2 regions of the Paenibacillus sp. lzh-N1 genome follow, and region 2 is predicted to be linked to the other one. Evidence: predicted binding sites of a transcription regulator. Region 2 holds the regulator's gene; the other holds the start of a gene.
The links. Region 2 encodes CtsR, which represses protease genes until heat stress. Its sites were predicted from a motif close to ATGGTCAATAAAGGTCAAACA; they were not measured.
Positions count from the first base shown of each region.

Region 1: a site for CtsR is predicted at 3,685-3,705, ahead of clpP (ATP-dependent Clp endopeptidase proteolytic subunit ClpP). Genes of this name have one in related genera too.

Region 1 covers NZ_CP025696.1:1,496,459-1,507,783, forward strand. The annotation lists gene C0638_RS06770 (phosphoglycerate kinase) at 1-1,010, opposite strand, end outside; gene gap (type I glyceraldehyde-3-phosphate dehydrogenase) at 1,134-2,144, opposite strand; gene C0638_RS06780 (sugar-binding transcriptional regulator) at 2,237-3,274, opposite strand; tRNA gene C0638_RS06785 (tRNA-Arg) at 3,534-3,605, shown strand; gene clpP (ATP-dependent Clp endopeptidase proteolytic subunit ClpP) at 3,817-4,413, shown strand; gene C0638_RS06795 (PdaC/SigV domain-containing protein) at 4,526-5,635, opposite strand; gene C0638_RS06800 (SIMPL domain-containing protein) at 5,873-6,628, opposite strand; gene C0638_RS06805 (HPr family phosphocarrier protein) at 6,902-7,171, opposite strand; gene whiA (DNA-binding protein WhiA) at 7,307-8,251, opposite strand; gene C0638_RS06815 (gluconeogenesis factor YvcK family protein) at 8,257-9,243, opposite strand; gene rapZ (RNase adapter RapZ) at 9,256-10,155, opposite strand; gene C0638_RS06825 (ROK family glucokinase) at 10,219-11,169, opposite strand.
Region 2 covers NZ_CP025696.1:2,378,589-2,389,913, reverse strand. The annotation lists gene radA (DNA repair protein RadA) at 1-243, opposite strand, end outside; gene clpC (ATP-dependent protease ATP-binding subunit ClpC) at 487-2,931, opposite strand; gene C0638_RS10750 (protein-arginine kinase McsB) at 2,976-4,040, opposite strand; gene C0638_RS10745 (protein-arginine kinase activator protein McsA) at 4,070-4,594, opposite strand; gene C0638_RS10740 (CtsR family transcriptional regulator) at 4,679-5,143, opposite strand; gene C0638_RS10735 (GNAT family N-acetyltransferase) at 5,684-6,871, opposite strand; rRNA gene rrf (5S ribosomal RNA) at 7,035-7,151, opposite strand; rRNA gene C0638_RS10725 (23S ribosomal RNA) at 7,298-10,226, opposite strand; tRNA gene C0638_RS10720 (tRNA-Ala) at 10,413-10,488, opposite strand; rRNA gene C0638_RS10715 (16S ribosomal RNA) at 10,586-11,325, opposite strand, start outside.

The sequences.
Region 1 (11,325 bases), 880 kb from region 2:
GCTTCTGCTACTTCACGAGTACCGCCAGCGAAAGGCTCGATTTCAAATACACCCATTGGTCCATTCCAAACAACCAATTTGGAGTTCTTGATAACATCTGCATAGATTTTACGAGTTTTCGGTCCGATATCCACGCCTTCCCAATCTGCAGGAATGCCGTCGATATCCACGATGTTTGTGTTCGCTGTAGCACTGAAATCGTCAGAGATAACGATATCCACAGGAAGGTAGAAGTTTTTGCCAAGCTTCTTCGCTTTTTCAATAAATCCAAGAGCTACGTCCAGTTTGGATTCATCCAGCAAAGATTGACCCACTTCATGACCTTGAGCTTTGAAGAATGTATAAGTCAAACCGCCGCCAATAATTACGTTATCTGCAATGTTCAGCAGGTTGTCGATTACGTCGATTTTGTCTTTTACTTTGGAACCACCAATAATGGCTGTAAAAGGACGATCTGGATTCGACAAAGCTTTACCAATAACAGACAACTCTTTTTCCATCAGCAAGCCGGAAACAGCCGGAAGGAAATGCGCGATACCTTCTGTAGAAGCATGAGCACGGTGTGCTGCACCAAAAGCATCATTCACGAAAATGTCAGCCAGTTCAGCAAATTGCTTAGCCAGTTCAGGATCATTTTTCTCTTCTCCTGGGTAGAAGCGTACATTTTCAAGCAATAGCACATCGCCGTTTTGCAGTTCAGCCACTTTCGCTTTAACAGCTTCACCAACTGCTTCGTCCACTTTAACAACTGGCTTTTTCAGCAGTTCGGACAAACGTACACCAGCAGCAGTCAGACGCATGGATTCAACGACTTGACCCTTTGGACGTCCAAAGTGACTCGCCAAAATAACTTTTGCACCTTTTTCAATCAGGTAGTTAATGGTTGGCAAGGTTTCGCGAATACGCTTGTCATCTGTAATTTTACCATCTTCAACCGGAACGTTAAAATCTACACGAACAAACACCCGTTTTCCATTCAGTTCTATATCACGTACGCTCTTTTTGTTCATCTCCATATTCCTCCGCACCCTTATAATTTTACGAAACAGGAATTTAAGGCACATTTTGATATATAAAGAGCGGAAACAATAACACCTGTTTCCGCTCTATGATGTTGCTCGATAAGGAAATTCTTATTTAGCCAATTTAGCGAAGTATTCCAAAGTACGGATCAATTGTGCAGTGTAGGACATTTCGTTGTCGTACCAAGCTACAGTTTTAACCAGTTGTTTGTCGCCAACAGTCAGAACTTTAGTTTGAGTTGCATCAAACAGGGATCCGAAAGTCAGACCTTTGATGTCAGAAGAAACGATTTGATCTTCAGTGTATCCGTAAGTTTCAGGATCGGAAGCTTCTTTCATCGCTGCGTTGATTTCTTCAGCAGTTACGTTTTTCTCCAGAACTGTTACCAGCTCAGTCAGGGAACCTGTTGGTACTGGAACACGTTGAGCTGCGCCATCCAATTTACCTTTCAGCTCAGGGATAACCAGACCGATTGCTTTAGCAGCACCAGTAGTGTTAGGGATGATGTTTTCAGCTGCTGCGCGAGCACGACGGAAGTCACCTTTAGCATGTGGAGCATCCAAAGTGTTTTGGTCGCCAGTGTAAGCGTGAATTGTAGTCATCAAGCCTTCAACGATACCAAATTTGTCTTGCAATGTTTTAGCCATAGGAGCCAGGCAGTTAGTTGTGCAAGAAGCACCGGAAATTACAGTTTCAGATCCGTCCAGAATTTCATGGTTTACGTTGTAAACGACAGTTTTCATGTCGCCAGTAGCTGGAGCGGAGATAACAACCTTTTTAGCGCCGCCTTTCAAATGTTTCTCAGCAGCTTCTTTAGTTGTGAAGAAACCTGTGCATTCCAGAACGATGTCTACACCCAGGTCTCCCCAAGGCAATTCTTCAGGGTTACGGTTAGCCAAAACTTTAACTTCTTTACCGTTTACTTTGAAGAAACCGTCATGTACTTCTACTTCCCCTTGGAAAGTACCTTGTGTTGTATCATATTTCAACAGATGTGCCAGCATTTTGGAATCTGTCAAGTCGTTAATTGCTACTACTTCAATACCTTCTACGTCTTGAATACGGCGGAAAGCAAGGCGTCCAATACGTCCGAAACCGTTAATACCAACTTTAACTGTCATGAGTGAGTTCCTCCCAAAGTTCGTTTAGTTTAGTTTTATATATTCAAGACAGACCCGAAAGCCCGTCAAGACAACACAATTAAAAAACCTTATCAATCTCTTAAATAACGGCTTACAATCTCGGCAGCAGCGCCTTCGTCGGTGACAAGAATGTCTTCCTGTCCGAAACGCAATACCGCATGAATAGCAGCCGCCTTGCTCTTGCCTCCAGCCACACCTAACACCGTCTCCGTGCGCCTGATGTCCTCCAAACGGAGTCCAAGCGTCAGCATTCTGTGAACAACGACGCCGTCTTCGTTAAAATAATAACCAAACGATTCGGCGACCGCGCCCTCATTGCTGATCTGGGCGAAGGTTTCAGGGTCAAGCTTGCGTCTGTGGGCCATTGCTATGGCGTTGCCTATCCCGTGAATGATAATACGACTTTCTCGAATCAGGCTCAATATATCCTGAATATTCGTATCCTCAAGCAAGGAGTTGTAAGCATGATTGCTGAGCAAATCCGGTACATGGAGCAGACGGTATTGAGCGCCGACCTTGCGAGCCATCGTGGAGGCAATTGTATTTGCCTGCATTTCCATGCTCTCTCCCAAACCCCCGCGTGCCGGTACAAACCATCCGCCTTTAAGCGGGCCGTTAGCAGGTAATGTCAGTTGTTCCGCCACATCTGCAATCGTCGTGCCACCTGTTACAGCGACCACGTCCTCGTCATCCATAACACTCAGCAGCGCCTTTGCGCCAGCACGGCCCAGTTCCTGCTTCGCTAACGGTGAAGCATCCGAATCCCCTGGAACGACAACCACCTTCCTCAAACCGTAGGCTTGACGAATCTGATCCTCCAATTGGGACAGGCCGAACAAGTTGTTCGCAATCGGCTCCAGCTGTTCCAGCAGATCCAGTCCTGCTTTGCTCACCTTCATGCCCACACTCTCAATCTCAATTAGCCCTTGCGCTTTAAGGAGATCAGTCTCAGCGCGCAGTACGCGCTCGGTCATATCCAGTGAAGCTGCCAGTGTTCTGCGTCCAATAACTTCGGACAGCATAATCTGATGCAGGATCGTGTACCTTTTTTTCAAAACATCCATGAGGTCGGGCAGAAGCTGCTTCTGTATTTCTAATATCTTTCGCATGCTTTCCACTCCCGCACACTTCTAAGTTCTGTCTCTATGCTATATCTCTAACTGGTCTTAAAATGTCCCGGGATAACTTTTTAAGTCCCACGTATATCTTACCCAATATTTGCTTCACATGCAAGTCTATCTGAACCTATATTTCTCAACTTTTTATGTGAATATGCGCACGTAATAAAAGCTTGCAATTCAATGCCGTATATCATATAATCATCTTTGTTTCCAATTAATTAGTTAGTTGCTTGTAATGTTCATCTGTGCGCCCGTGGTCCAACGGATATGACGTAGGCCTCCGGAGCCTGAGATCGAGGTTCGATTCCTCGCGGGCGCGTCGTTTTATATGATCGGCTAAATGTTCCATATAATGTTTTTAACCAAAAAGAGCGCTGAGCGCTCTTTTTTTAATCAATAGTTTGACTTTCTTTGACTTTTTGTTTGAAATTGTTTATCATGTGGTTAATACGGTAACAGTTTATAAATAGGGATGTGTAATCGGCATATCCACCAAATCCACTAACGATATTTAAGGGAGGTTTTTTGACGTGAGCTATGTTCCTATGGTAGTAGAACAAAGTAACCGCGGCGAACGCGCCTATGACATTTATTCCAGACTGTTGAAGGATCGCATTATTTTGTTGGGCTCGGACGTCAATGACGTTGTAGCCAACTCAATTATTGCACAAATGCTGTTTTTGGCTGCTGAAGATCCTGAAAAAGACATTCACTTGTATATTAACAGTCCTGGCGGTTCCATCACAGCTGGTATGGCCATTTTCGATACGATGCAATACATTAAACCTGACGTATCTACCATTTGTGTAGGTATGGCTGCTTCCATGGGTGCTTTCTTGCTGAATGCAGGTGCCAAAGGCAAACGTTTTGCCTTGCCAAACAGTGAAATTATGATTCACCAACCACTGGGTGGTGCACAAGGACAGGCAACGGATATCGAAATTCGCGCCCGTCGCATTCTGAAAATGCGTGACAAATTGAACCGCATTCTCGCAGATCGCACAGGTCAACCACTGGAACGCATCGAAAAAGACACAGACCGTGACTATTTCATGTCCGCTGATGATGCCAAAGAATACGGTATTATTGATAAAGTGTTAACTAGCTCCTCTCCAGAAGGTGTATAAGAAAACTTATTTACCTCGGATAGCTGGTAAATCAAAAAGGCTGCCTCGGATATTCGTATCCAGTAGGCAGCCTTTTTGATTTGCTATTTTTTTAAAATATAGGTCATCCAAATTATTGATTTTGTCCCGCAAAAGGCTTTCCGCCCTGAGGCAGCAGTTGAGCGAACGAGTAAGTAAACTCCGGAATTCCATACGCGTATGGAGCATAATCATACAAATCAAACACGATGGTTACTCCACTGTTGGTCACATAAAAATTCTGATCTGCGGCCAACTCTTTAAATTTTTCAAAACCTTCGCCAGCCTGGAGCGCATCAATTTTTTTCTTCAAATCAGCATTCAAAAACTTTTTATAGTTCGGATTTGCCTTCAATACGTCAGACAATTGCAGCAGCTTGCCATCAGCGAGCGAGAACGTGTATCCTTTACGCGCCGTCATACCGTGTGCGCCACCTGTATACGAGTAGTCCTGCATAATCACACTTAGAATACCGTCCTTGTTATAGGCAATTGCAAAATCATTCTCGAAATCATACGGTCTTTCTGCTGTAACCTCTCCCTCTGCCACCATCTTTTTGCCTGCTGCCAATACTGTCTCTGCATGCTTTTTTAGCACATTATTAATGGTCTGTTGAGCCTCAGGATTCAGCTGGCTGCCGCTGATTTGTGGATACTTAATCTTATAAGATACCTTTGCATTGCTCGAAGCTGGAAGCGTCTGAGATGCAATTGTGATTGGATTTAGCTGGCTTTTACTCAATGTTACGGTTTTCTGAGCTGCATTCCACTGAGCATCGATACCCAGATAGTCTTTCAGCAGACTCATAGGGATGTATAACTTCCCGGCGACCATTTTGGCATCCATGCTACGCGTGTTGATTCCGTTCACATTGACATAGGCATCCGAGGAGGAGACCACGATATAGAGCTTGTTGTACCCACTCCCCACTGTATATGTCCCTTCTTTGGTGTCATAGCTCACCGGAATTCCCAAGCTGTCACGCAGTGCTGCCACTGGAATCATGGTGTTCCCGTTCACTTGAATACCTTTAGCGGCCAACGTTTTACCATTCCATTGGATGGCGATCCCTGGTTGCTGTGTTGTCGCTTGCTGCTGTTTGGTCGATGCTGCCCCAATATAGGAAACGGGAATAACCGCAACCCCTGCTAAAATTCCCGCTGCCAGCAATGCTGAGCCCCATTTTTTTGTATGTTTGTTCATCGTAAGTATTCCTCCTATTGCAAATCTGTATAATCTATGTGTTTTGATCACTTTTCTTATTATATCTATACCCTATTGTATGTAGTTTACAATCTGTACACTCCCTGATTTCAATCTGTACACCTAACAGCCATTAGCTATGACAGACTCATTACAAAATGGTTTCAATAGACAAAAGAAGCCAACAAGTCATCCTGCAATGTTGCAGGCGCTTGCGGCTCCGCTTAATGGTCTATACTAGTTCATCTCATATTGGGCAGACACTTGGACTTTCACCGTTACTTGACCCGACTGTATCTCTGTTCCGCCACTCATATCCATGAGCGCTTTGGACATGGCATTCTCACGTTGTGTGTAAACCTGAGCTTCCCCGCCATCTACTGTAACATTCACCAGAGCTCCTAACCCGCGTTTAGCTGATTTTGCTACGGCACTGGCTTTGGATTGAGCATTATCCAACGCCTTTGCAATGGCTGCTTCCTCATAAGCGGAAGGATTCTCTACGGAAAACTGTATATTATCTACGTTGTTTGCCCCGGAATTTGTAGCCTCATCCAACAGTTGACCAATTTTGTCCAAATTGCGGTATTTCACTGAAAGTGTATGGTTGGCCATGTAGCCTTTGAGCTTTTGTCCTTCTTTCTCGTTATAGGTATAGTTAGGCTGTACAGAGAACTGGCTTGTCTGAATATCGTCTGCACTAATGCTCCATTTTTCTTTTAACAGCTGTGTGACCTTGTTTATTTTCGCAGCATTGGCTTTTTGAGCAGCAGCAGCGGTGTTTCCTTCCGATTGCACACCAATAGAGAGATAAGCGATATCTGGCTTAGCCATTATTTCACCACTTCCACTCACGTTAATTACACCATTCGCCGTCGTCGCCGTTGCTGCATAAGCGCGATCAGCTCCCGTCCACAGCCCTCCTGCTATTCCCCCAGCTAATAATGCTCCTGCAAGAATTGCTGTGCTTACTGTTTTTGTCCAAACTCTCATTGTAGTCAGCCTCTTTCTTGAAAATGTTTGTACCTTCCAGACGGAAAAAACGGGAAAAGGTTGCAGTCAAGCGGTATAAATTTCCGAAACAGAGCATTACCCAGGGGTTTTAACTATTTGTAGCTTGGACTTAACGCGGTCGCTATATTCAAATAAATATACATAAATAGCTTAATGGCGGGGCTGGTTGAATGCTTTTTTCTGGATACAAAAAAAAGCCCCCGAGGGGGCTTTCACTAAGAGCATACATCATATCACAAAGCAAATGTTCGTTTATTGATTTTCCAGCTCTACCTTACTAACCAGACTTACTAAAGCGTTTACAGCCTGTTCGGCGTCCGCACCTTCAGCACTAATATTGATTTCAGTACCTGTACTGATGGCGAGGCTCATAATACCCATGATGCTCTTGGCATTAACCTTTTTGTCTTCTTTTTCCACAAAAATTTCAGATGAATATTTATTCGCTTCCTGTACGAACAACGCAGCAGGTCTGGCGTGCAGTCCTGTTTTCAAGCGTACGACTACTGGATGTTTTGACATGTCAGCTTACCCCCTCATCAAATAAATCTGGACGCTATTTACTCCATTTTATTTATCACATTATAACATTAACCCGGGACAGACACTAGAAAAAAAACTAAAAAAACCGGTTCTAAAAGCCCCACAGACCCTCTTTTACGGAATTAGGCCGTTTTCCCCCCTGATTTTGTCAGCCATCTCATCAATTTTGCGAAGTCGATGATTTACACCCGATTTACTCACGACCCCTTTGAGCATTTCCCCGACTTCTTTTAAATTCAAATCGGGATGAGCGAGCCGAACTTCTGCCACTTCACGCAGTTTATCTGGCAAGGTCTCCAAACCAACTTCCCTCTCCAGCAACTTAATATTCTCAATTTGCCGGACAGCAGCTCCGATCGTCTTGTTCAAATTAGCTGTTTCGCAATTAACAATACGGTTTACGGAATTGCGCATATCGCGCATGATACGTACATCTTCAAATTTGAACAAGGCTTGGTGCGCCCCAATGATACTGAGCAGCTCAATGATCTTCTCGCCTTCCTTGATGTAAAGGATAAAGCCTTTTTTTCGCTCAATACAGCGGGCATTGAGATGAAACTCATTAGCGAGGTCAACTAGCGCCTGACAATGCTCCTCATACATCGAAGAAATTTCAAGGTGGTAAGACGATCCCTCTGGATTATTTACAGAGCCACCTGCCATAAAGGCACCCCGCAGATAAGCCCGCTTACAACAGTTTTTCCGAATGATATCCCGATTAATCCCGTCAGTGAACAAGAAACCTTCTGAGACAATATAAAGCTCCTTTAGCAGCTCTTGTACACCATTAGGAATACGGACAATATACACATTATTTTTTTTCAAGCGCATTTTTTTCCGTACAAGCAGTTCGATGTGAAGTTGAAAATGCTTTTTGATTAAGGAGTAAATCCGCCTTGCAATCGCGGCATTTTCTGTGGACACGTCCAATATCACCCTTTTATTCGACAGTTGTACGGATCCGAGCATACGTATGAGCGCAGACAGTTCCGCTTTTTCACAGCAGGGCTGGCTTTCAATCATCGTAAGCTCTTTTTTCGTTTGTGCCGCAAAGGACAAGGGACTCACCTCCTTCTTAACATCCAGTTTTGTACCAATTGGTAAATATGCTGGCTCAGTTTGTCGGCGTCATGCCGTAAATACGTGCGGAACAGAACTAACGTATCTGCCACTACTTTATATCCTCGATCAGCCAGCTCGCCCATGTCTACTTGAACAGGCTTAGCTCCCTGCTCGGCATACATTTCCTGTACTTGGGGTGGAATTTCTCCGTTATTTACAATGACATAGTCGAACAGATGATGCCCTACATGCTCATAGATCGCTTGCAGGTGATCTCCCACTGTATAGCCATCGGTTTCCCCCGGCTGGGTCATCACGTTGCAGACAAATATTTTGATAGCATCTGATTTCACCACAGCCTCAGCAAGTTTCGGTACAAGCAAATTCGGTAAAATGCTGGTATATAGACTGCCGGGACCAATTAGAATCGCATCGGCTTCATTAATGGCTTCCACAGCCTCAGGCAACGGCTCCACGTGAGTCGGTTCAAGAAAAACACGTTTGATTCGTCCGCCCGCTTCTGGGATTTTGGACTCCCCGGTGATCACCGTACCATCCTCCATCTCGGCGCCGAGCACAACGCCTTCTTCAGCCGCCGGCAGTACACGCCCTCGGACAGCAAATACACGGCTAAGCTCACGCACCGCCGTTACAAAATCCCCCGATATATCAGTCATCGCTGCTAAGATCAAATTCCCCAAGCTATGGCCTGACAACCCTGATCCAGCACCGAAACGGTATTTTAGCATATCTGACATTACTGGTTCCACGTCAGCCAAGGCAGTCAGCACATTGCGGATATCCCCTGGAGGGGGCATCTGCAGCTCACTGCGCAATATCCCGGAGCTTCCGCCATCGTCAGCGACTGTAACAATAGCCGTAATATCCAGCGGCTTTTGCTTCAAGCCCCGCAGCATGACGGACAAGCCGGTTCCGCCGCCCATAACAACAATACGTGGGCGCTCCCGTTGTGATCCGGTCTCTTTCATGATTTCACCTCATTAATGCCGGTCCCGATCAGCATCCCGATGCGAAACAGAAACGGATTCTGTCTCGCTGGCACCCAGCATTTTTCCTAAATACTCCGATATTGCAACTGAACGATGCTTACCTCCAGTACAGCCAATACCGATAATGACCTGGCTTTTACCTTCTTTGCGATACTGCGGAATCAAAAAGTGCAACATATCCAGCAACTTGGTCAGGAACGCCTGAGTCTCCGGCCACTTCATGACATAATCATATACATCGCTATCCTGTCCCGTGTGTGGACGTAGCTGGTCCACATAGTGGGGATTAGGCAGGAAGCGCACATCGAATACAAGATCGGCATCAATGGGAATACCATATTTGAAGCCAAAAGAAGTAATATTCACGGACAGCATACTGCTCTCCAGATGAGAAAATCTCGAAATAATCCTCGCCTTTAAGGTTGCGGGCTTCATCGTACTTGTATCAATAACCTGTGTAGCGGAGCTTTTGAGCTCCTCCAACATCTTACGCTCCAAACGAATCCCATCCAAAGGCATACCATCTGGAGCAAGCGGATGCCGTCGACGGCTTTCTTTGTACCGCTGTACGAGAACACCGTCATTCGCATTCAAGAATAAAATTTCACAATGAATCGTAAAATGATCTTTAATATAATTAAGCGATTCCGACAAGGCGGTGAAAAATTCTCGTCCGCGTAAATCAATGACAAGAGCCACTTTGCCTATTTTACCGTTAGACTGCTCAATCAACTCGGCAAATTTGGGAATCAGCACAGGGGGCAGATTATCAACACAGAAGAAGCCCAAGTCTTCAAGGCTCTGCACCGCAATGGTCTTCCCTGCGCCTGACATCCCCGTAATAATAATGAGCGTTGCCCACGGCGCAGCATTTTTTAGATTGTCTGTCATATGGACTTCCCTCTCCTTTTGCTTCTTCGCTCTATGCCAGTACCCCTATCATCAACCTGTGGATTAGGAGCGTAGCAGCAACCCTGCAGCCCCTACGATACCCGCGTCATTGCCTAACACTGCTGGTACGATATATACACCTTTTTGAAGCGGTTCAGGAGCCAGCTTGGCGTATACGCGACGCATCTCTTCAAACAAAAAGTCGCCTGCTTTAGAAACACCGCCGCCTATAATAAACAATTCTGGATTGAGCACAGCGGCAACAGCTGCCATCGATTTCCCCAAATAAAAGGCAGCCCGGTTCACGATACGCAGTGCGACTTCATCCCCGGCTTTAGCAGCATCGAATACTTCCTTAGCAGCAATGTGATCTTCCAGCGCCAGAGAGGTCCGGTCGCCACGTTCCACAGCATCCTTGGCCATACGAATGATGCCTGTTGCGGAAGATACAGTTTCCAAGCAACCCATTTTGCCGCATCCACACTGAATAGCCTCCAGATCAGGCACGACGCTGATATGGCCAATTTCCCCAGCCATGCCCGAAGAACCTTGATATATTTTACCGTTTATAATAATACCGCCACCTACGCCTGTTCCCAGGGTATAGCATACGCAGTTTTCAATGCCTTTGCCTGCACCAGCCCAAGCCTCACCCAGCGCAGCAACATTCGCATCATTGTCTATTTTCACAGGCTTGCCAATCCGGTTCTCTAGGAGCGCACGGATCGGTACGTCACGAAAGCCAATATTAGGAGCGAGGACAATAATACCATCACGAACATTCGTAAAACCTGCAACGCCTGCACCGACACCCTTTAGTTGATCCCACTCATAAGGAGATTCCTCAACAATGTGCCGCACATATTTTTCGATATTACCAATGACAACGTCTACACCTTTATCGGTTTCGGTTGGTCCCTCATATGTGTGCAAAAGCTGTCCGTTTTCATTACAAATGCCGACTTTAATCGCGGTACCGCCCAAATCGACACCTACATAGATACTTTCAGACATGTTCCAAGCCACCTTTTATGTTTACTTAAAAATCTGGTATGAAATATAGCTTAAAATTCCTGCCTCATAATAGTAATCCTACGTTCCAACTATAATTGAAGCCCCCGTTACGGTCAAGGACACTTGCCTGTTGAAAAATGTACGATTAGCTGAACT
Region 2 (11,325 bases):
ATTTAATTCACCAATTCCCGTCAAAATTCGTGTTTCTTTGCCACTTTCCACTTCAATAATAGGAAGCGGTTTGTCTTTTGTGCTATGAGTAAGAAGGGAAGATCCCATTCCTTGAGTTTTTACAACGCTTTCCGTTTCTTCGACCATGGAATTCCATGCCTGGCATCCAGGGCATTTTCCGTACCATTTAGGCGATTCATAGCCACATTCCGTACAGGAAAATTTAGTTTTCACTTTAGCCATACTTTATTCCCTGGCTCCTTCTTGACGACGATGATGTCAAATTTATTCTTCACACAGCACCTGAAAGAGCTGTAACAATAAAAGTTTACCATTGAAGCTTGGCGGACGTAAAGCAGTATCACAAACTTTCCCAAAGCTTTTAGCCTACCCATTCAAGGTATTCAATACACAAAAAGGGTGCCTTCGCAATAGCTTTCCAGCCTGCGAGACACCCTTTTCTAATGTTTTATTTACTAAACTGCTTTAGGACTTCGCGGATACATTATCCTTTTTCGTTACTGTCAATGCGCCGTTCTCTTCATCAATGTAGAGAGAGTCGCCTTTAGAAATGTTTCCAGTCAACAGTTCCTCGGACAGGCGATCTTCAATATGCTTCTGGATTGCACGACGCAATGGACGCGCACCATACGCTGGATCGAAGCCTTCCTTAGCAAGGAAATTCTTAGCCTTGTCTGTCAACTCAAAGTCCACCTCATACTCATTCAGACGCTTACGCAGCTCCTCAGACATGAGTGAAACAATTTCGGCAATATGTTTTTCTTCGAGAGAATGGAAAACGATAATTTCATCTATCCGGTTCAAGAACTCAGGACGGAAGCTTTTCTTCAGTTCATCCATCACTTTGCCCTTCATGTTATCGTAATCCGCCCCAGCGTCCACAACAGCTGTAAAGCCAAGCGTGGAGTTGCGTTTGATTGCCTGCGCACCAACGTTGGAAGTTAGGATGATGAGTGTGTTACGGAAGTCAACAACACGACCTTTGGAATCCGTCAGACGTCCATCCTCCAACACTTGCAGCAGAATATTGAATACTTCTGGGTGTGCCTTTTCAATTTCATCCAGCAACACAACAGAGTAAGGCTTACGACGTACCTTCTCAGTCAGTTGACCGCCTTCTTCATATCCAACGTACCCTGGAGGCGCTCCTACCAGACGGGATGTGGAGTGCTTCTCCATATATTCGGACATATCAATACGGATAACCGCATTTTCATCACCAAACATAGATTCAGCCAAGGCGCGTGCCAGCTCTGTTTTACCAACCCCAGTTGGACCGAGGAAAATAAAGGAGCCAATTGGACGCTTCGGATCTTTCAGACCGGCGCGTGCCCGGCGAATCGCCCGGCTTACTGCCTTAACAGCTTCGTCCTGCCCAATCACCCGTTCATGCAACAGTTGCTCCATATTCAGCAAACGATGTGTTTCTTCTTCTTTTAGCTTGCTGACTGGGACACCAGTCCAGATGGCAACAACCTGAGCGATATCCTCTGGTGTAACTTCGGAATCTGTACGCCCCTGTTGTTCTTTCCATTGGTTTTTAGTGACATCCAGCTCTTCACGAATCTTTTGCTCTGTATCGCGTAGCGCAGCTGCCTTTTCAAACTCCTGACTTTGTACCGCTGAATCTTTTTCCTTGCGGATATCTTCCAGACGGTTTTCCAGCTGTTTCAGGTTTGGCGGTACTGTATAGGAATTCAGCCTTACCTTGGAACCTGCTTCATCAATAAGGTCAATAGCCTTATCCGGTAGGAAGCGATCAGTAATATAACGATCTGACAATCTTACTGCAGCTTCAATAGCCTCATCCGTGATTTTTACACGGTGATGCGCTTCGTAACGGTCGCGCAGACCATACAAGATTTGGATTGCTTCTTCTGGAGAAGGTTGATCCACTGTAATAGGTTGGAAACGACGCTCCAAAGCAGCATCTTTCTCAATATATTTGCGATATTCATCCAGCGTAGTAGCACCGATACATTGCAGCTCGCCACGTGCCAGAGCAGGTTTCAGGATGTTGGACGCATCAATTGCGCCTTCCGCTCCACCAGCACCAATCAGCGTATGCAGCTCATCAATGAACAGTACGATATTTCCGGCTTGACGAATCTCGTCCATAATCTTCTTCAAGCGATCCTCAAATTCACCACGATACTTAGTACCTGCTACTACAGAGCCCATATCGAGTGTCATTACGCGTTTGTCGCGCAAGGTTTCAGGAATCTCATTCGCTATGATTTTTTGTGCCAATCCTTCGGCAATCGCTGTTTTACCTACCCCAGGTTCACCAATCAAAACAGGATTGTTCTTTGTACGGCGGCTGAGCACTTGAATAACGCGCTCAATTTCCTTGCTGCGCCCAATAACGGGGTCCAGGTTATTTTCCTTCGCAGAAGCTGTCAGATCGCGTGCCAGACTGTCCAGGGTTGGCGTGCTGACATTAGCTGGAGCACCGTGATGGCTGGAAACTGCCTCGCTGCTGCCGAGCAATTGAAGCACTTGCTGACGCGCTTTGTTCAAACTGATACCCAGGTTGTTCAGAACACGTGCTGCCACGCCTTCACCTTCACGAATAAGACCTAGCAAAATATGCTCGGTACCTACATAGGTATGACCCAATTTACGTGCTTCATCCATAGACAGCTCAATGACTTTTTTGGCACGTGGAGTATAGGCAATGTTCGTCGGTTGCTCTTGACCGCGTCCAATCAGTGTTTCCACTTCATCCTGGATTTTCTCCAGTCCCAGCCCTAAACCGATTAAGGCTTTCGCTGCTATTCCTTCGCCTTCACGAATGAGTCCTAGCAAAATGTGCTCTGTGCCAATGTTGTTGTGTCCCAATCGAACAGCTTCTTCCTGGGCCAAGGCAAGCACTTTCTGTGCACGTTCCGTAAATCTTCCAAACATCATATATCCTGCACCTCCACAATGTGTATTTCAGATCATTCTATATATTAAAGGGTTGTGCCTAATTTTTGCCGGATCAGCTTCGCCCGGTACATATCGCGCTCACCGGTATTCATTTTATCCCCAAAGCTTTTTTGCAGAAAGCCAGGTTGCGTCATCACATTAAGCTCATTCATCGCTGCAATGGAAGGACGCTCCAAAATCCCTAAATCTACACCGAGACGTACATCGGACAGCCGCTGTGCAGCCTCCTTGGAATCCAAAACTGCTGCATATGACAAAATACCGAATGAACGCATCACCCGATCTGTAATCCGCAGCATGGATTCATTCATCAATCGTTCTCTGGCAGAACGTTCGTGCTCTATAATTTGCAGCACCACGCCATGCAGATTCTCGATAATTTCCGCTTCGGTTTGTCCCAGGGTAATCTGATTAGATACCTGAAACAAATTTCCAACTGCTTCACTGCCTTCACCATAAATGCCGCGAACCGTAAGACCTACCTGTGAAACAGCGGACAATATACGATTGATTTGATGAGTCATAACTAATGCGGGCAAATGCATCATCACCGAAGCTCGCATACCTGTGCCGACATTCGTCGGACAACTGGTCAGAAACCCCCTCCGATCATCAAATGCATAATCAACATGAGCTTCAAATGCATCATCAATGACCATAGCGCGTTCCCAGGCTTCTCTCACCTGACATCCCGGATATAAGCACTGAATACGCAGATGATCCTCTTCATTTATCATAACACTAACTGATTCATCATCACTAATCAACACAGCACCGTTGCGAGATTCGTTCGCCAAATTAGGACTAATTAAGTGCTTCTCAACCAGTACCTGCTTGTCGATCTCATCCAACTCGGATATTTTCAAGGTATGAAAAGTACCAAAACGACGCAAATCATCATACTGAAGGATATCCGTTAAGCGTTGAAGCACTTCTTCCGACTGCTGATTGGTAGCAAGCATGGGAAAAGGCAAATGCTGCAAGTTACGCGCAATTCTTACCCGGCTGCTAATGACAATCTCCGAATCCGCAGCATCACCACGCATCCAATCACTTAGCGGCTTTTCCGTAAATCGGATATTGGGCATCACGCATTCCCTCCTACTCTTCACAAACTTTACTCTTCAGTCATTTCTTTTTCAAGCTTTCTGATTTGATCCCTAAGCTCAGCAGCTGATTCGAATTCTTCCTGTACAATGTGTTGTTGCATCTCTTTTTTTAAATCATCAATTTGCCGTTTAACCTTTAATCGGCCTCCAGTACGGACCGGAACTTTCCCAACATGACTCGTACTACCATGCACACGCTTGAACAGAGGGTCCAGACGACTATCAAAATATTGATAGCATGATGGACATCCAAAACGTCCTAGCTTACTAAACTGTGTATAAGTCATACCGCAATCCTTGCATTGCAGATTTTGGGGAACAGTGTGACCTGAAGACTGGCTCTTTGTGCTGGAGTCAAAATCCAACATCCCCGACAACAAGCTATGAATCGAAAAGCCATTAGGTGTTCCAGGGATCATCTCCCCTTTTTCCTTCGCACATGTCTCACAAATATGAAACTCTGTCTTTTCGCCATTCACAATTTTGGTGAAATGCAAAGTTGCCGGCCGCATATTACATTCTTGGCACAGCATAAAAGCACCTCCTTCAACGTCAGGATTTTTACAAATCCCTACATCTGAATTGCAAATCTCTATTCACTGGTTAGTGGATACTAGCTATTTGGCCGCCAGCAACGAGATCAGCATAGCCTTAAGCAATCTTGCTCGCAGTTGGTCACGATAGGGAAGCTTTAGCAATAATGTATCTCTTGATAAAGCAGCCTTCATTAGACCAGCTTCCCTTTTGCTTAAAAAATGAGCTTCCTCTAACTGATAAATCAATCCTTCTGCTGCCGATTGGCTAATTTCCTCCCCGATGCTCTGATGAAGGTGTGTATGGATCGCATGTTGTGCAGGTAATTGAATTCGCTGAATTCGAATGTAGCCTCCACCACCGCGTTTACTTTCCACCACATAACCTTTTTCCAGCGTAAACCGGGTACTAATTACATAATTAATTTGCGACGGTACGCAGGAAAAGCGGTCAGCCAGATCATTGCGCTGAATCTCCACTAAGCCTTGGGGACTTTCCAACAGCATGCTCTTCAAATATTGTTCAATAATGTCGGAAACATTGCGCATTTCATCATCCTCCACTAACGGAAACGCAAGTATTCAAGTACATTTCACGCTCCACAGAGTCCGCCGTATATTGAACTTAACCAAACGGTATAGTCACGAATCTAAGCTGTATTCAGGCTATTGCCTGTTCTACATCCATTGGAATTGTACCGTTTTGTTTCTAGTGTGACCTTTATTTGCGATAAATCATACACTTCTCTTCTGTCCATAAGAAGCAGCTCCTAACTATACGCAAATCAGGTCGTTATTTTTTACTTTTTTGCTGTCAAATTGTTATATACGGCCAATCCAACAACATAATACTTTTGTGGAATCACACTGATTCCAATTGACTTTGACTTTCTTTGACTATATTCGTATTATAGCACAAATTTCATTTTTGCCAAGGGGTCAATACCATTTTTCGCAATCTAATTATGTTTTATACCATATTACAAAAAACTCTTCCCATTATGGAAAGAGCTTTGAGTAATTATGATAAACCACATCCTATTTGGTTAAAAAAAAGTTGGACATTAAGAAGAACCAATTGGACCTTTATCAGAAAAAATCCAATAAGAATGTTTGTTTTATTGGTATTACACGTTTAAGTGCAGCCACAGACTTACTGCTTCCTTCAATACGCCCCCAATTAGACAGGTTATCAGCTTGCTGGTAGCCGAGCATTAAAGTTGTTAATGACTGAATTCCCAGTTTCAAGTCAGCTGCTAAGGCGTTGTCAGATAAATTGCTTGTATCCACTCTTGCCAGATGTCCTTGCCCCTCCGTAGTAATTGTTAATCTCCATACTCCTTCATTCCAAGGGGCATACCGATCTGTCAGATGTAAGGTCAAACTTGTTTCTTCTCCAATCTGCTCAAAAGGGTATCTCTCTACAAAAGCAACTGCATCCACAATACGCCCCATAAAATAAGGCACCGTTTCCTGTTGAATTCGCGGATCATCGAGTAAAAAGGGCAGGTTGTCATCTGCTGGAACGTAAATAAATTTACCTTGGGTTATCATTGAGTCATGATTTGCAAAATAAGTCCACAAAGCCCGACGTGCCGTCTCATTTTCATATACCAACTCATCACAATTTAACTGTTTATCTTCTATTTTGTATAGTGCATATCCCTGAGGATCGCCTGCATCCGTGTAATATACTACAGTTCGATAATTTTCATTTAAAATCCGTTCCTGCCACCATTCCTTATCTCGTACCAGCATACCATTGTAACGTGAAGCATACGATTGATACACTTGGTCCAATTCTGAAATATTTTTGATATCCCGTTTGACTATACCTTCTGTTTTAAGTTTAGCAGGGAATTTATCAATTGGAATGACGTACTTTTTGTACTCCGTATATGTTTCCCATCCAAATTTACGATAAAAGGCAAATGAGAATGGATGCAGAAAAGAAAGGCTTTGTCCTGCAGTCTTCATCTCTTCAAGCGCATGCGTCAACAAACGTGAAACCATACCCCCGCGACGCTTTTCCGGCCACGTTGCCACACCAGCAATGCCCCCCATATCAAAAACCTGACCATGTATGTATACTTGTAGCGGCAGCAAAGTCAGTTTAGCATTCAATTCGTGCCCGTCGAAGATTCCCCATGTTTGTTCTGGTTTGAATTTCTTCTTAGCTTTCTCCAGATCCTCCGGGGGCATTGTAAACTGAAAAGCATACTGGGATAATTCAATAGCTGCTTCAAATTCCTCACGTTGTAATTGCCTGATCTTCATAACTTCGTCACCTCGCTCGTATACTTGGACCTTTTAAAAAAATACGCACTTAGAGTGTCGCAAAGCATCTTCTCTCTGTCAACCTTAGAAGCAGGTGTCCATCCACAAAATACATAAAAAAAAGGATGATAACCTGCTAAGGTTATCATCCTTTTTCACTTTTGCTTGGCGGCGTCCTACTCTCCCAGGACCCTGCGGTCCAAGTACCATCGGCGCTGGAGGGCTTAACGGTCGTGTTCGGGATGGGTACGTGTGGAACCCCTCCGCTATCGCCACCAAACATGAATTTACACCGTAAATTCTTTTTCAGGAATCAGCATCGCCAAATGCTGTGTGTTTGTCCGTGTAACTTCAGCTACTTGAGCTGACGATATACTGAACTTATACCCTGAAAACTGGATCCGAAACTTCCTTGCGTCTTATCTTTAGGATAAGCCCTCGACCGATTAGTATTGGTCAGCTCCATGCATTACTGCACTTCCACCCCCAACCTATCTACCTCGTCGTCTTCAAGGGGTCTTACTAATTGGGAAATCTCATCTTGAGGGGGGCTTCACGCTTAGATGCTTTCAGCGCTTATCCCTTCCGTACATAGCTACCCAGCGGTGCTCCTGGCGGAACAACTGGTACACCAGCGGTACGTCCATCCCGGTCCTCTCGTACTAAGGACAGCTCCTCTCAAATTTCCTACGCCCACGACAGATAGGGACCGAACTGTCTCACGACGTTCTGAACCCAGCTCGCGTACCGCTTTAATGGGCGAACAGCCCAACCCTTGGGACCTACTTCAGCCCCAGGATGCGATGAGCCGACATCGAGGTGCCAAACCTCCCCGTCGATGTGGACTCTTGGGGGAGATAAGCCTGTTATCCCCAGGGTAGCTTTTATCCGTTGAGCGATGGCCCTTCCATGCGGTACCACCGGATCACTAAGCCCGACTTTCGTCCCTGCTCGACTTGTAGGTCTCGCAGTCAAGCTCCCTTCTGCCTTTGCACTCTTCGAATGATTTCCAACCATTCTGAGGGAACCTTGGGGCGCCTCCGTTACTCTTTAGGAGGCGACCGCCCCAGTCAAACTGCCCACCTGACACTGTCCTCGCACCGGATCACGGTACCAAGTTAGAACCTAGATACGATCAGGGTGGTATCCCAAGGATGCCTCCTCTCAAGCTGGCGCTCAAGGTTCAACGGCTCCCACCTATCCTGTACAGATCGTACCCAAATTCAATATCAAGCTGCAGTAAAGCTCCATGGGGTCTTTCCGTCTTGTCGCGGGTAACCTGCATCTTCACAGGTATTAAAATTTCACCGGATCTCTCGTTGAGACAGCGCCCAAGTCGTTACGCCATTCGTGCGGGTCAGAATTTACCTGACAAGGAATTTCGCTACCTTAGGACCGTTATAGTTACGGCCGCCGTTTACTGGGGCTTCGGTTCATAGCTTCGCTCTTGCGAGCTTACCACTCCCCTTAACCTTCCAGCACCGGGCAGGCGTCAGCCCGTATACTTCGCCTTGCGGCTTCGCACAGACCTGTGTTTTTGCTAAACAGTCGCTTGGGCCTTTTCACTGCGGCCCCCTCGGGCTATTCACCCTACCGAGGCACCCCTTCTCCCGAAGTTACGGGGTCATTTTGCCGAGTTCCTTAACGAGAGTTCTTCCGCGCGCCTTAGAATTCTCTTCTCGCCTACCTGTGTCGGTTTGCGGTACGGGCACCTTCTCCTGGCTAGAGGCTTTTCTTGGCAGTCTGAGATCATGACCTTCGCTACTATAATTTTCGCTCCCCATCACAGCCCAGCCTTACGATGTGCGGATTTGCCTACACATCAGCCTCACTGCTTAGACGGACATCCATCAGTCCGCGTCACTACCCTACTGCGTCACCCCATCGCTCATCACGGATTACGGTGGTACAGGAATTTCGACCTGTTGTCCTTCGACTACGCCTATCGGCCTCGCCTTAGGTCCCGACTTACCCTGAGCGGACGAACCTTCCTCAGGAACCCTTAGGCTTTCGGCGGATCTGATTCTCACAGATCTTTTCGTTACTCATACCGGCATTCTCACTTGAATGCAGTCCAGCGCTCCTTCCGGTACACCTTCAACCCGCATTCAACGCTCCCCTACCCCTGATGCAAATGCATCAAGCCATAGCTTCGGTGGTGTGTTTAGCCCCGTTACATTTTCGGCGCAGAGTCACTCGACCAGTGAGCTATTACGCACTCTTTCAATGGTGGCTGCTTCTAAGCCAACATCCTGGTTGTCTGTGCAACTCCACATCCTTTCCCACTTAACACACACTTGGGGACCTTAGCTGATGGTCTGGGCTGTTTCCCTTTCGACAATGGATCTTAGCACTCACTGTCTGACTCCCGGAACTAAATCTATGGCATTCGGAGTTTGACTGAGCTTGGTAACCCTTGCGGGCCCCGCACCCAATCAGTGCTCTACCTCCACGATTCTTCTTTCCGAGGCTAGCCCTAAAGCTATTTCGGGGAGAACCAGCTATCTCCGGGTTCGATTGGAATTTCTCCGCTACCCCCACCTCATCCCCGCATTTTTCAACATGCGTGGGTTCGGGCCTCCAGTGCGTGTTACCGCACCTTCACCCTGGACAGGGGTAGATCACCCGGTTTCGGGTCTACGTCCACGTACTCATTCGCCCTATTCAGACTCGCTTTCGCTGCGGCTTCAGCTCTTCACCTTAACCTTGCACGGGAACGTAACTCGCCGGTTCATTCTACAAAAGGCACGCCATCACCCATCGATCGGGCTCTGACTTCTTGTAAGCACACGGTTTCAGGATCTATTTCACTCCCCTTCCGGGGTGCTTTTCACCTTTCCCTCACGGTACTGCTTCACTATCGGTCGCCAGGGAGTATTTAGCCTTGGCAGATGGTCCTGCCGGATTCATACGGGGTTTCACGTGCCCCGCACTACTCGGGATCCGTCTCGGAGGGAACAAGTTTTGAATTACAGGGCTTTTACCTTCTCTGGCGGGCCTTTCCAGACCTCTTCATCTAACCGATTCCTTTGTAACTCCATGTGAGACGTCCCACAACCCCAAGGAGCAAGCTCCTTGGTTTGGGCTAATCCGCGTTCGCTCGCCGCTACTGACGGAATCACTATTGTTTTCTCTTCCTCAGGGTACTTAGATGTTTCAGTTCCCCTGGTCTGCCTCTCACTCACCTATGAATTCAGTGAGTAGTGACTGTCGATGAAGACAGCCGGGTTTCCCCATTCGGACATCCCCGGATCAAAGCTTGCTTACAGCTCCCCGAGGCCTTATCGTTGTTCGCCACGTCCTTCGTCGGCTCCTGGCGCCTAGGCATCCTCCGTGTGCTCTTTGTAGCTTAACCTAGTATCTACAATGTAAATACGATATGCTACCTTTATTTCACTTGTTTACACAAGATCAGCTTAAAGGAATATTCTAAAACGCAATTTCGTTTCGGTATCCAGTTTTCAAGGTGCAAAGCTGTGTGATTATCAATTAACTCCTGAAGAGTTAATGATCTTCAAACAATTATAGATGAAATTGTAATTGGTGGAGCCAAGCGGGATCGAACCGCTGACCTCCTGCGTGCAAGGCAGGCGCTCTCCCAGCTGAGCTATGGCCCCTCACAAGTTCCATCAAAACTGAACAAATGGAATGATGAACTGTTGAAGCTCTGCTTCATATTTGAATGTTTCCATTGCAGGAAACGATTCTCCATAGAAAGGAGGTGATCCAGCCGCACCTTCCGATACGGCTACCTTGTTACGACTTCACCCCAATCATCTACCCCACCTTCGGCGGCTGGCTCCTTGCGGTTACCTCACCGACTTCGGGTGTTGTAAACTCTCGTGGTGTGACGGGCGGTGTGTACAAGACCCGGGAACGTATTCACCGCGGCATGCTGATCCGCGATTACTAGCAATTCCGACTTCATGTAGGCGAGTTGCAGCCTACAATCCGAACTGAGACCGGCTTTTCTAGGATTGGCTCCAGATCGCTCCTTCGCTTCCCGTTGTACCGGCCATTGTAGTACGTGTGTAGCCCAGGTCATAAGGGGCATGATGATTTGACGTCATCCCCACCTTCCTCCGGTTTGTCACCGGCAGTCTGCTTAGAGTGCCCAGCTTGACCTGCTGGCAACTAAGCATAAGGGTTGCGCTCGTTGCGGGACTTAACCCAACATCTCACGACACGAGCTGACGACAACCATGCACCACCTGTCTCCTCTGTCCCGAAGGAAAGGTCTATCTCTAGACCGGTCAGAGGGATGTCAAGACCTGGTAAGGTTCTTCGCGTTGCTTCGAATTAAACCACATACTCCACTGCTTGTGCGGGTCCCCGTCAATTCCTTTGAGTTTCAGTCTTGCGACCGTACTCCCCAGGCGGAATGCTTAATGTGTTAACTTCGGCACCAAGGGTATCGAAACCCCTAACACCTAGCATTCATCGTTTACGGCGTG